2 regions of the Streptomyces sp. NPDC111507 genome follow, and region 2 is predicted to be linked to the other one. Evidence: riboswitches for the same ligand, from Rfam matches in the RefSeq annotation. Region 2 holds a riboswitch; the other holds the start of a gene.
The links. Region 2 has a riboswitch for glycine ahead of gcvP (aminomethyl-transferring glycine dehydrogenase). Riboswitches for the same ligand answer to the same signal wherever they lie in the genome.

Region 1: linked by a shared signal. The riboswitch ahead of gcvT (glycine cleavage system aminomethyltransferase GcvT) and the one ahead of gcvP (aminomethyl-transferring glycine dehydrogenase) in region 2 are both predicted to bind glycine.

Annotation. Positions count from the first base shown of each region.
Region 1 is NZ_JBVKBU010000017.1:43,184-49,519, forward strand. Features, by position in the region: gene glyA (serine hydroxymethyltransferase) at 1-176, opposite strand, end outside; gene gcvH (glycine cleavage system protein GcvH) at 190-567, opposite strand; gene gcvT (glycine cleavage system aminomethyltransferase GcvT) at 709-1,827, opposite strand; glycine riboswitch at 1,862-1,973, opposite strand; glycine riboswitch at 1,974-2,074, opposite strand; gene ACZ7M2_RS42335 (AAA family ATPase) at 2,243-2,923, shown strand; gene ACZ7M2_RS42340 (enhanced serine sensitivity protein SseB C-terminal domain-containing protein) at 3,054-3,857, shown strand; gene ACZ7M2_RS42345 (enhanced serine sensitivity protein SseB C-terminal domain-containing protein) at 4,082-4,891, shown strand; gene ACZ7M2_RS42350 (ABC transporter permease) at 5,236-6,243, shown strand; gene ACZ7M2_RS42355 (ABC transporter substrate-binding protein) at 6,314-6,336, shown strand, end outside.
Region 2 is NZ_JBVKBU010000012.1:7,785-14,120, reverse strand. Features, by position in the region: gene gcvP (aminomethyl-transferring glycine dehydrogenase) at 1-2,725, opposite strand, end outside; glycine riboswitch at 2,906-3,001, opposite strand; gene ACZ7M2_RS35945 (PRC-barrel domain-containing protein) at 3,116-3,487, shown strand; gene ACZ7M2_RS35940 (DNA polymerase IV) at 3,598-4,992, opposite strand; gene ACZ7M2_RS35935 (MerR family transcriptional regulator) at 5,037-5,720, opposite strand; gene ACZ7M2_RS35930 (bifunctional nuclease family protein) at 6,011-6,336, opposite strand, start outside.

The DNA of each region.
Region 1 (6,336 bases), on a different contig from region 2:
TAGCCCTCGGCGTACTTGTTGGTCAGGACCGAGCCCTGGGCCTCCATGACCGCGACCGGAGCGAAGTTCTCCGAGGCGATCATCTCCAGGGTGGACTGCTGGCGGTGCAGCTCGGCGTCGACGGCGGCGGCGACGTCCGGGTCCAGCTCGTGCAGGGGCGTGTTCAGAAGCGACATCAGTCAGAAGTCCTTAAGAGCCGGAGAACTCGGTGTACTCGTCGGCGGAGAGCAGATCGGCCGGCTCGTCCGTGACGCGTACCTTGAACAGCCAGCCACCCTCGAAGGGGGCGGAGTTCACCAGCGACGGGTCGTCGACCACGTCCTGGTTGGCCTCCACGACCTCGCCGGTGACCGGCGCGTACAGGTCGCTGACCGACTTGGTCGACTCCAGTTCGCCGCAGGTCTCGCCCGCGGTCACCGTGTCACCGACCGCCGGAAGCTGGGCGTAGACGACATCGCCGAGCGCGTTGGCCGCGAACTCGGTGATGCCGACCGTCGAGACGCCGTCCTCGGCGACCGACAGCCACTCGTGCTCCTTGCTGTAGCGCAGCTGCTGGGGGTTGCTCATGGCCTGAATTCTCCTGTACGCGGGGGAGTGCGGATGAACGGGATGACCGAGTGGTCTTGGGATACGAGACGTGACACAGCGGCGTGCGTCACGTGGGCGCGCTGGACGGGGCCCTTTCGGCCCCGAAGCTCGGCCCCGAAGCTACTTCTGGCGCTTGTAGAACGGCAGCGCCACGACCTCGTAGGGCTCATGGCTGCCCCGGATGTCCACGCCGACCCCGGCCGTGCCCGGCGAGGCGTGCGCGGCGTCGACGTACGCCATCGCGATCGGCTTGCCCAGCGTCGGGGAGGGCGCGCCGGAGGTGACCTCGCCGATCACCTTGCCGTCGGCGACGACCGGGTACCCGGCGCGCGGCACGCGACGGCCCTCGGCGACAAGCCCGACGAGTACCCGCGGAGGGTTCTCCTCGGCGCGGGAGGCGGCCTCCTGGAGCGCGGCACGCCCCACGAAGTCCCCCTCCTTCTCGAACTTCACGACCCGCCCGAGCCCCGCGTCGAAGGGGGTGAGCGAGGTGGTCAGCTCATGCCCGTACAGCGGCATGCCCGCCTCCAGGCGCAGCGTGTCGCGGCAGGAGAGGCCGCAGGGGACGAGCCCGACGGGCGTGCCCGCGTCCGTCAGCGCCTGCCACAGCTTCTCCGCGTCGGACGGGGCCACGAACAGCTCGAAGCCGTCCTCGCCCGTGTAGCCCGTGCGGGCGATCAGCGCCGGGACGCCCGCGACGGTGCCCGGCAGGCCCGCGTAGTACTTCAGCCCGTCCAGGTCGGCGTCGGTCAGCGACTTGAGGATGCCGGGGGACTCGGGGCCCTGCACGGCGATCAGCGCGTACGCGTCGCGGTCGTCGCGCACGAGGGCGTCGAAGACGGCGGCACGCTCGGTCAGCGCGTCCAGCACCACCTGGGCGTTGGAGGCGTTCGCGACGACCATGTACTCGTTTTCGGCCAGCCGGTAGACGATCAGGTCGTCCAGGATGCCGCCGTCCTCCCGGCAGATCATCGTGTAGCGGGCGCGGCCGACGCCGACGGAGGCGATGTTGCCGACCAGCGCGTGGTTGAGCAGGGCGGCGGCCTGCGGTCCGGTGACCGTGATCTCGCCCATGTGCGACAGGTCGAAGAGACCGGCCCGGGTGCGCACGGCGAGGTGCTCGTCGCGCTCGGAGCCGTAGCGCAGGGGCATGTCCCAGCCCGCGAAGTCGGTCATCGTCGCGCCGAGCGAGCGATGCAGGGCATCGAGCGCGGTGAGACGGGGTGCGTTACTGCTCATCGGTGGGGCTCCCAAGGCATGACGGCGAGGTCGTTCCTCCCCATCTGTCATCGGAACCTGAGAGGTTCATCACGACCCCGCGAACGGAGGTCCTGACTTGCACCTTGGGTGGAGCCGCTGGACAGCGGCCCGCTTTTCAGATGTGCCTCGCCCGCGCGGTAACGGGGCCTGAGAGATTCAAGGGAGGGACTTGCTCCTTCGGCGCCCGGGTACCCGAAGGTTCCCGGAACTCTCCCGCGCGGATTCAAGCGGCCGGTATGCAGTTGGCGGGCACATCATCGCACGCGCCGTCCGATCATGGCAGTCCGCATCTGTAACCGGCCTGTGGCAGTCCGCGTACGGAAACGAGAGACACCGCGCATTACCTTCTCTTTACACTCGACGGGGATGGGACTCCAGACCCAAGGGGAGGACGATCACGGTGAACAGGACCACGGCGTACGCCACGACCTCGGGCCTCGCGCTGCCCGAGCAGCCCGGTGCCCCGGCCAGGACCCGGGAGACGTGCGGAGCGCTGCCGACGGCCGTCGTCCGCGACCTCAGAGAGCGCGCGGGACACTCTCCGCACGGTCTGCACTTCGCGGCGGCCGACGTCGTCGTGGTCACCGGACTGCCGGGCAGCGGCAAGTCCACCCTGATGCGCCGCGCCGTCGAGGGCCCGCGCATCGACTCCCAGGACACCCGGGACCGCTGGGACGAGCGGACGGGCGGCCGGCTGCCGTACGCCGCCTACCGGCCCCTCGTCCGCCTCGCGCACTACGCGGGCCTGCGTCGCGCCCTGCGCTCCGGTGCCGGGCTCGTCGTCCACGACTGCGGTGCGCAGGCCTGGGTGCGCCGCTGGCTCGCCCGCGAGGCCCAGCGCCGCGGCGGCACCCTCCACCTGCTGCTGCTCGACGTCGCGCCCCGCACGGCGCTGGAGGGCCAGCGTGAGCGCGGCCGGGGCGTGTCGCGATACGCGTTCGCCCGTCACCGGGGCGCGGTCGCCCGGTTGCTGCGCTCCGTCGAGCGGGGCGACCTGCCGGAGGGCTGCGGCTCGGCGGTGCTCCTCGACCGGGACGCGGCGGACGTACTGCGGCGGATCGGCTTCGGTGACTGAGAAACGGCCGCGAGTGGCCGAGAGCAGTCGAGAGGCGCCGCGAGCGGTCGGGAAGTCGTACAGGCCCACTAACCTTTCCAGCCAGAACACCAGAACAGTGGTTCACCGCAGGCGGTAGACAGGTAGACAGATGGACATCCCCGACTTCCCGGACTTCTCGGTACCGGCGTACCCGCAACCCGGCCCCCACCCCCACTCGCACGGCGGCTGGCCGGGCAACGAACTGGAGGAGGTGCTCTCCGCGTCCCTCGGAGTGCCCTCGGCCGGCGGCCGCATCGTCGAGGTCCTCGGCCGCAGCTTCGTCTGGGTGCCGCTGCCCAACGGCGGCGGACCGCACGCGGGATCCCTCGACCTGCCCACCCTGGAGATCGAGGGCCAGGCGTACGTGCCGGTCTTCAGCTCCGAGGAGCAGTTCCGCCAGGTCGCCGGCAGCCATCTGTCGTACACGATCGCGCCCGCCGTCGAGTTCGCCCGCGGGCTGCCCCCGCAGGTCGGTATCGCGATCAACCCGGACGGGGTGGTCGGCGTGCCGCTGCCGCCCCTCGCGGTCGCCGAGCTGTGCCGGACCGGGCGCACCCCGCTGGACGGGCCCACGAGCGGTGGCCGGGTGAAGCTCTACGAGCCCGACTGGCAGGACGACCCGGTGGACTTCTTCGCCGCCGCCTCGGCCGAGTTCGCGGCGACGGGAGTCGTCCTGACCGCCCGCCGCTGTCTGGCCAGCATCGAGGGCGACGACCCGGTCATGTTCGTCGGGGTCGAACTCTCCGTGTGGGAGGGAGACCTCCGGACGCTCCCCATGGACGCCCTCGCCCGCGCCCTCGCCCGCGTCGCGGTCAAGTGGCCGGTGAACCTGGTCCTCCTCGACGTCGCCCAGGACCCGGTGGCCGACTGGATGCGCGCCCAGGTGCGGCCCTTCTACCAGCAGGCCCGGTAGAAGCGCCCCGAAAGGGGCGCGAGGCTGCGACCCTTGTGCGGCTCCGCCGCGTGGGCGCGCCCGGCCACGAACAAGCCGCGGCCTCCCGACCGCAACGGGTCCCGAGCTCTCAACGGCTCCCCCGGCGGAGCGCATTCGCCGCTTAAGCTGGTTTCATGGCTCGGCCGGGGTTCGGCCGAGGTGTTGGTCGACGTCATGATTTCTTCGCGAAGGGGCGGTTGAAGGTGAGCGCGTCGGGCACGGCCGCGGCCGGTCAGGTCGAGCACATGCTGCGCCAGGTGACGCCCGGGCGTTACGACGCCTACGAGGCGCTCCTTCGCGCGCTCGCGACCCCGTCGTCCGGCCAGGTGTGGATGCTGCTCTGGCACGGCCAGGCCGGCTCTCCGGACGCCCAGTACGGGAACATGGAGGTGGAGGGCTTCGGCTACGCGCCGTGCGTCACCTCCGCCCAGGAACTCTCGGCCAGCGGCTGGAACCGGTCGTACGAGGTCGTCGACGGTCTCGACGTGGCCCGCACCCTCTACCCCGACCACTTCGGGCTCTGGCTCAATCCGCACGCCCCGGGCGGCGGGGTCGGCATCCCATGGCTCGATCTGCGCAGAATCGCGGCGGGTCTGGAGCGCCAGCCCGCCGGTCCGCTGCGACTGTCCGAACCCGGCATCGAGATCCCGCAGTTCTACGCCCTGCTCACGCAGAACGCTCATCGCACCACCGCCGTGCGCTCGCTGCGCCGCGCCTGGGTGCAGCCGGCGCTCGGGGCGCCGTATCTGGCCATCGGGCTGGACGTCTACGACACTTCGCCGCCCGCCGTCGACTCGGTGCGGGCGATGATGCAGCAGTCCATCGGCGCGGTTCCGGACGGGCTGCCCGTGTCGACCGTCGCGATGTCGGACGAGTACGACCCGGTGGCGATGTGGCTGCGCGCCAACGCGCGGCCGTTCTACGACCGCGAGGCCCACGCGGCTCCCGCGGCCCCCGCCCAGGCTCCGATGGCGGGTGGGTACGGCTATCCACCGGCACCCGGCGGATACTGATCCGCCGTCCGGTGGACTGTGAAGGATCGGCACGGGTCCTTCACCGCGGCTCTGCATTTCTTCGCGCGTAGATGGCGAGGGAACGTCCGGGTAATGCCCGTATTAACCTCCGGAGTCCCAACTGTCCCGTGTCCGACCCCCGTTACCCGCCGTCCGGATAACGGAACCCCCCTGACAGCATCACGTTTACGCATCCATTCACCGTCAAGTCTGGCTACAGATCGCCGAGGCGTTGAAGACTCCCGCTCCAGGGGGTTTAGCCCCTGTGTACGACGGACTGATCACGCCGCTACAAGCGGCACGTGTGGGCCGGCTACCGCCGGTTGAGAGGGGTCCCTGCCACGATGACGGCACCATTGCACGAGCCGACCACGGACGCGACACCGAGTGCGGCCGAAGAAGCGGCGGCTGCCGCCGCCGGCGAGAAGGTCGTGCAGGGACGTTCCCTGGGCCGGATTGCCTGGGAGCGCCTGAAGAGGGACAAGCTCGCCCTGACCGGCGGCATCGTCGTGCTCGTCCTCATCGTGATCGCCCTGCTGGCGCCAGTGATCACCCACCTGCTCGGTCAGGACCCGGACACCTTCAACGAGAAGCTGATCGACCCTCTGTTCGGCACCCCCACGGGGTCATTGGGCGGCATCAGCGGTGACCACCTGCTGGGCGTCGAGCCCGTCAACGGCCGCGACATCCTCGCCCGCATCCTCTACGGGGCTCGCGTCTCGCTCCTGGTGGGCTTCCTCTCCGCCGTCGTCGCGGTCGTCCTCGGCACCGTGCTCGGCATCCTGGCGGGCTTCTTCGGAGGCTGGGTGGACTCGCTCATCAGCCGCGTGATGGACGGCCTGCTGGCCTTCCCGCAACTCCTGTTCACGATCGCCCTGGTCTCGGTGATGCCGAACGACATGCTGGGCCTGTCCGGCTCCAACGTGCGCGTGTTCGTGATGATCCTGGTCATCGGATTCTTCGGCTGGCCCTACATCGGACGCGTGGTGCGCGGCCAGACGCTCTCGATGCGTGAGCGCGAGTACGTCGAGGCCGCCCGTTCGCTGGGCGCCGGGCGCTTCTACATCCTGTTCAAGGAACTGCTGCCCAACCTGGTCGCGCCGATCATCGTCTACACGACGATGATGATCCCCACGAACATCCTCACCGAGGCGGCACTCAGCTTCCTGGGCGTGGGCGTCAAGCCGCCCACCTCGTCCTGGGGACAGATGCTGTCGAGCGCGATCGACTACTACGAGTCCGACCCCATGTACATGGTGGTCCCTGGTGTGGCGATCTTCATCACCGTCCTTGCCTTCAACCTTTTCGGCGACGGCGTGCGGGACGCGCTGGACCCGAAGGCCTCCCGCTGAACCTGCCACACCCCAAGCGTCCCGTGGCATCGACACGGGGTCTCTCATCAAATCCGGAGGATCCGAGATCGTGACTACCCAACGCACCTCAGG
Region 2 (6,336 bases):
CGAGCGCGGCGGCGGTGTGCGGCGCGTTCCGCAGCGGGTTGTCCTCGGCCGCCCAGACGCCCGAGCCGACCTTGTCGATCTCCGCACGAATGGCGATCATCGCGTCGCAGAACCGGTCGAGCTCGATCAGGTCCTCGGACTCGGTGGGCTCGATCATCAGCGTGCCGACCACCGGGAAGGACATCGTCGGCGCGTGGAAGCCGTAGTCGATGAGCCGCTTGGCGATGTCGTCGACGCTGACGCCGGTCGCCTTGGTCAGCGGACGCAGATCGATGATGCACTCGTGCGCGACGAGCCCGCCGGGACCGGTGTAGAGCACCGGGAAGTGCGGCTCCAGGCGCTTGGCGATGTAGTTCGCGGACAGCACCGCCACCTGCGTGGCCCGCTTGAGGCCCTCGCCGCCCATGAGACGAACGTACGCCCAGGAGATGGGCAGAATGCCCGCCGAGCCCCAGGGAGCGGCGGAGATCGGTCCCACGCCGGTCTCGGGGCCGGCCGCGGGCTGCAGCGGGTGGTTCGGCAGGTACGGCGCCAGGTGCGCGCGTACGCCGACCGGGCCCACGCCCGGACCGCCGCCGCCGTGCGGGATGCAGAACGTCTTGTGCAGGTTCAGGTGGGAGACGTCACCGCCGAAGTGGCCCGGCTTGGCGAGGCCCACCAGCGCGTTGAGGTTGGCGCCGTCGACGTACACCTGCCCGCCCGCCTCGTGCACCTGCGCGCAGATGTCGGCGACGTGCTCCTCGAACACACCGTGCGTCGAGGGGTACGTGATCATCAGCACCGCGAGCTCGTCGCGGTGCTGCTCGATCTTCGAGCGCAGGTCCGCGACGTCGATCTCGCCGTCCCCGGCGGTCTTCACGACGACGACCTTCATGCCGGCCATCACCGCACTCGCGGCGTTCGTGCCGTGCGCGGAGGACGGGATCAGGCAGACCGTGCGCTGGTCATCGCCGTTGGCCCGGTGGTAGCCGCGTACGGCCAGCAGCCCGGCCAGCTCGCCCTGGGAGCCCGCGTTCGGCTGGAGCGACACCTTGTCGTACCCGGTGACCTCGGCGAGCCGCTCCTCCAGCTCCTGGATGAGGGTGAGATAGCCCTGCGCCTGCTCGGCGGGCACGAAGGGGTGCAGCTGGCCGAACTCGGGCCAGGTGACCGGCTCCATCTCGGTGGTCGCGTTGAGCTTCATGGTGCAGGAGCCCAGCGGGATCATGCCGCGGTCGAGCGCGTAGTCGCGGTCGGACAGCTTGCGCAGGTAGCGCAGCATCGCGGTCTCGGAGCGGTACTGGTGGAAGACCGGGTGTGTGAGGTAGTCGTCGGTGCGCAGCAGCGCGGCGGGCAGCGTGTCCTCGGCGACGGCGTCCAGCGCCTCGATGTCACCGTCGACACCGAACGCGGTCCAGACAGCGCCCACCTGCTTGCGGGCGGTGGTCTCGTCGCAGGCGATCGACACGTGGTCGGCGTCGACGAGGTGGAGGTTGACGCCTCCGCTGCGCGCGCCCGCCACGACCTCGGCGGCGCGGCCCGGCACCCGCGCGGTCAGCGTGTCGAAGTAGGCGCCGTGCACGACCTCGACCCCGCCGGCCGTCAGGCCCGCGGCGAGGATCGTGGCGTACCGGTGCGTACGCCGCGCGATGGTCCGCAGACCCTCGGGACCGTGGTAGACGGCGTACATGCCGGCCATCACCGCGAGAAGCACCTGCGCCGTGCAGATGTTGCTGGTCGCCTTCTCGCGGCGGATGTGCTGCTCCCGCGTCTGCAGGGCGAGCCGGTACGCCTTGTGTCCGTCGGCGTCCACGGAGACGCCCACCAGCCGGCCGGGCAGGCTGCGCGCGAACGTCTCACGCACCGCCATGTATCCGGCGTGCGGACCGCCGAAGCCCATCGGCACGCCGAAGCGCTGGGTCGTACCGATCGCGATGTCGGCGCCGAGCTCACCGGGCGAGGCGAGCAGCGTGAGGGCGAGCAGGTCGGCGGCGACCGTGACGACCGCGCCGAGCTCGTGCGCCTGCTCGATGACGGGCTTCAGGTCGCGTACGGCGCCGGAGGCACCCGGGTACTGGATCAGCACGCCGTTGATCTCACGCCCGGCGATCTCGGCGGGGATGCCCTCGCCCAGGTCGGCGACGACGATCTCGACGCCGGTCGGCTCCGCGCGGGTCTCGATGACGGCGACGGTCTGCGGCAGGGTGTCCGCGTCGACCAGGAAGAGGCCCTTCTTGTTCTTGCCCATGCGCCGGGACAGCGACATCGCCTCGGCGGCGGCGGTGCCCTCGTCGAGCAGCGAGGCACCGGAGGTGGGCAGCCCGGTCAGCTCGGCGACGACGGTCTGGAAGTTCAGCAGCGCTTCGAGCCGCCCCTGGGAGATCTCCGGCTGGTACGGCGTGTACGCGGTGTACCAGGCCGGGTTCTCCATGACGTTGCGCAGGATCACCGGCGGCGTGAACGTGCCGTAGTAGCCGAGGCCGATCATCGAGTCGAGCACCTGGTTGCGGTCCGCGAGGGAGCGCAGCTCGGCCAGTACCTCGGCCTCGGTGCGCGCGCCCGGCAGCTCCAGCGCCTCGGCGTTCTTGATGACGTCCGGCACCGCGGCGGCCGTCAGCTCGTCGAGCGAGCCGTACCCGACCTGCGCGAGCATCTTGGCCCGCGCCTCGGGGTCGGGCCCGATGTGGCGCTGCTCGAAGGGGATTCCCTGTTCGAGCTCGGAGAGCGGAATGCGATGGGCGGTCATTGCGGAGGCCTCCTGGTCTGACACGACCTTCGAGGGGCACCACGGCGCGGGTACCCCGACGGCCTCCCCCTCTGTCATCTCAACCTGAGAGCTTCACCGGCCCGCCCGCTCGCTGCGACCCGGCTTTCACCGTCGGTGAGGGCGGAGGCCTTCGACACCCGCCCTGCTTTCCAGAGTGACCTCGTCCGTGCGGTACGTGTGCCTGAGAGATTCCGGGGAGGATTTGCTCCTTCGGCGCCTCCGGTGATGTCTGGAGGACTCTCCCGCACGGGGTCAGCAGCCGCTTGCCAGCCTACCAGCGAGGACAACGTACGAGCTTTCGAGTGGCCACCTTCCCGAATGTGCTCTTTTGTAGTGCTTACGGATGAGTTGCTAGCGAGTGGAGGGACCGTGCAGACCGACATCGATCCGCGCAACCTGATCGGCCGCAAGGCGCTCGACCGCAACGGCGCCAAGATCGGCACGGTCGACGAGGTCTATCTCGACGACGCGACCGGCGTCCCGGAGTGGGCCGCCATACGGACGGGCCTGTTCAGCAGGGACGCCTTCGTCCCCCTGGAGCCCAGCGAAGTCGTCGAGGGCACGCTGCGTGTCCCCTTCGACCGTGCCCTGATCAAGGACGCCCCCGACTTCGGCGTGGGCCGCCACCTCTCCCCCGAACAGGAACTCCAGCTCTACCACCACTACGGCCTGGACGTGACACCCCCGTCCCCACCCCCGGACCGCGACTTCGGCCGCCTGGCAGGCACGGACGAAGGGTGACTTCTCGGTTTGCGCCCCGCTGACGCGCCCCTCCAGGGGCGCGGGGCTCTGACATCATGCGGCTCCGCCGCGTGGCCGCGACCAGCCACATACCGCCCGCAGCGCCGACCTCACCCCCCGCGGCGATCGCACACGGCCCCCATCACCAACGGCAACGGATCAGCCAACTCCAACGCGACATCATCCGTACGAAACGTCCGCACACGCCCCGGCTCGGAGTAAGGCGTCTCGAACCGCACGGTCACCCTCCCGAGCCCGCTCCCCTGCACCCATCCGTGCCCGTACTCCGCATGCCGCACGTCATGCCCCGCAGGCCACCGGCGCTCGGCAGCCGGCGTCTGCTCGGCAGCTACTTCCTCCGCCCCGTCCTCGTCCGGATGCTCCAGCACCGCCGCCTCCCCCGCGGCGGCCTCCGCCTCCGCTTGCGCCTGAGCCTGGGCCTGGGCGAAAAGGTCCTCCTGCGTGTAGTCCGCGAGCCCCGAGACGCCGACCCCCAGCAGCCGCACGCCCCCGGTCGTGTCCACCGCCTCCAGAAGCCGCGCGGCAGCCTCCCGTACGACGCCGGGGTCGTCCGTCGGCCCCCGCAGCGTCTCCGACCGGGTCAGCGTCGAGAAGTCGTACCTCCGCACCTTCAGCACGATGGTCCGCCCGGACAGCCCCGCATCCCGCAACCGCCGCACACACCGGTCGGCGAGCCGCTGCACCTCCAGGCCGACCCGCATCCGGTCGTGGATGTCCACGTCGTACGTGTCCTCCACCGACACGGACTTCGTCTCCCGCTCGGCCACCACGGGCCGCTCGTCGTGCGCCAGCGCCATCGCGTACAGCGCGTGCCCGTGCGCCTTCCCCACCAGCCGTACGAGTTCGTCCTCGCCCGCCTCGGCGATCTCGTCGACCGTGGTGATCCCGGCCCGCCGCAGATGGTCCCCGGTCGCGGGCCCGACACCCGGCAGCGTCCGCACCGACATCGGCCCCAGCAGCGCGCGTTCCGTCCCAGGTTCTATGACCACGAGACCGTCGGGCTTCGCCTGCTCCGAAGCGATCTTGGCGAGCATCTTGGACGCTGCGAGCCCCACCGAACCCGTCAGCCCCGTCACGGCCCGGATGTCCGCGCGCAGCTTCGCCCCGACCAGCCGCGCGGAAGCCTCGTCCCAGGCCGCTTCCCCCGCCTCCAGATCGACGAACGCCTCGTCCAGGCTCAGCGGCTCCACCAGCGGCGACAACGCCCCCAGCAGCCCCATCACCTGCTCGCTGACCTCCCGGTAGAGCGTGAAGCGGGGCACGAGATACGCGGCGTTCGGCGCCAGGCGACGTGCCTGGGCCATGGGCATCGCCGAGTGCACCCCGAACACCCGTGCCTCGTAGGAGGCGGTCGAGACGACTCCGCGGGGTCCGAGCCCGCCCACGACGACGGCCTTCCCGCGCAGGCTCGGCTTGGCTGCCTGCTCCGCCGAGGCGAAGAAGGCATCCATGTCGAGATGCAGGATCGTAGGCGCGGTTCTCACATGTCCGATGCTGCCCTACGCCACTGACAATGCCTCCGCGGACCTCAGACGGCCCGATTGCGCCGACGCGCCAGCTCGTCCGTCGGGTTGTGCCCGACGAGTGTCTCGCCCGTGTCCACACGCTCCCCGTGCAACTGCGAGAGCGCGCTCTCGACGTCCCGCCACACCACGCCCACGGCGATCCCGAAGACGCCCTGACCGCCCTGCAACAGGGCGTGGACCTCGTCGGGCGAGGAGCATTCATAGACGGTCGCGCCGTCGCTCATCAGCGTCATCCGCTCCAGGTCCCGGAAGCCGCGTTCCCTGAGGTGCTGGACCGTGGTGCGGATGTTCTGCAACGACACTCCCGTGTCGAGGAACCGCTTCACGATCTTCAGGACGACGACATCCCGGAAGCTATAGAGCCGCTGGGTCCCCGACCCATAGGCGGGCCGCACGCTCGGTTCGACCAGACCAGTCCTGGCCCAGTAGTCCAACTGCCGGTAGGTGATGCCCGCGGCGGCACACGCCGTAGGACCGCGGTAGCCGATCTCCTCGGCAGCCGCCCCACCCTCACCGGACTCACCAGGCACCGCTGTCGGCCGCTGCGGAATGTGATCGGCCGCGCTGCCGTGATGGGGGTACCCCCTGCTCGAGCTGAGCCGAGAGCTTGGGGGAGGGTACGGGCCGCTCTCCCCCAGACTTCGTCCGGGGGCACCCCCAGCCGTACCGTCGCCGCTGCTTCTCACGCCGACCTCCGTCCTTGACCTGCCCTCTCGACGGTAGGCAGTCACCGGGGGTGCGTCAACGATCGCCACACTCGGCACGCCGAGTGATAATCACCCTAGGAGTGGTTTCCCGTGTCCCACCGCGGGGAAAGGCTAGCCGAATGCTCTCGGAGCGGGCCGCAGCGCGCCACACGGGCCACGGGCAATTGCCGCCCCGGAGTCCTGCGATCCAGCGGCTCGCCAGGGGTGTGCGCCACTGCCTGCTCCCGAGCCCGGGTGTCCGACCGCCCGCCTTCGGGCGATCGGTCCCCTCACTGGCTGTTGGTCCCGAAGTCCTCGGGCGAGATCTGGTCGAGGAACTCGCGGAACTTCTCCACCTCGTCCTCCTGCTCGTCCGGGATCGCGATGCCGGCGTCGTCGAGCACACCGTCACTGCCGTAGATCGGCGTCCCGGTGCGCAGCGCCAGCGCTATGGCGTCGGACGGACGGGCACTGACCTCGACCCCGCTGGCGAACACCAGCTCCGCGTAGAAGACCCCCTCGCGCAGATCAGTGATGCGCACCTCGGTGAGCTCCTGGCCGACGGCTTCCAGCACGTCCTTGAACAGGTCGTGGGTCAGCGGTCGCGCGGGGGCCA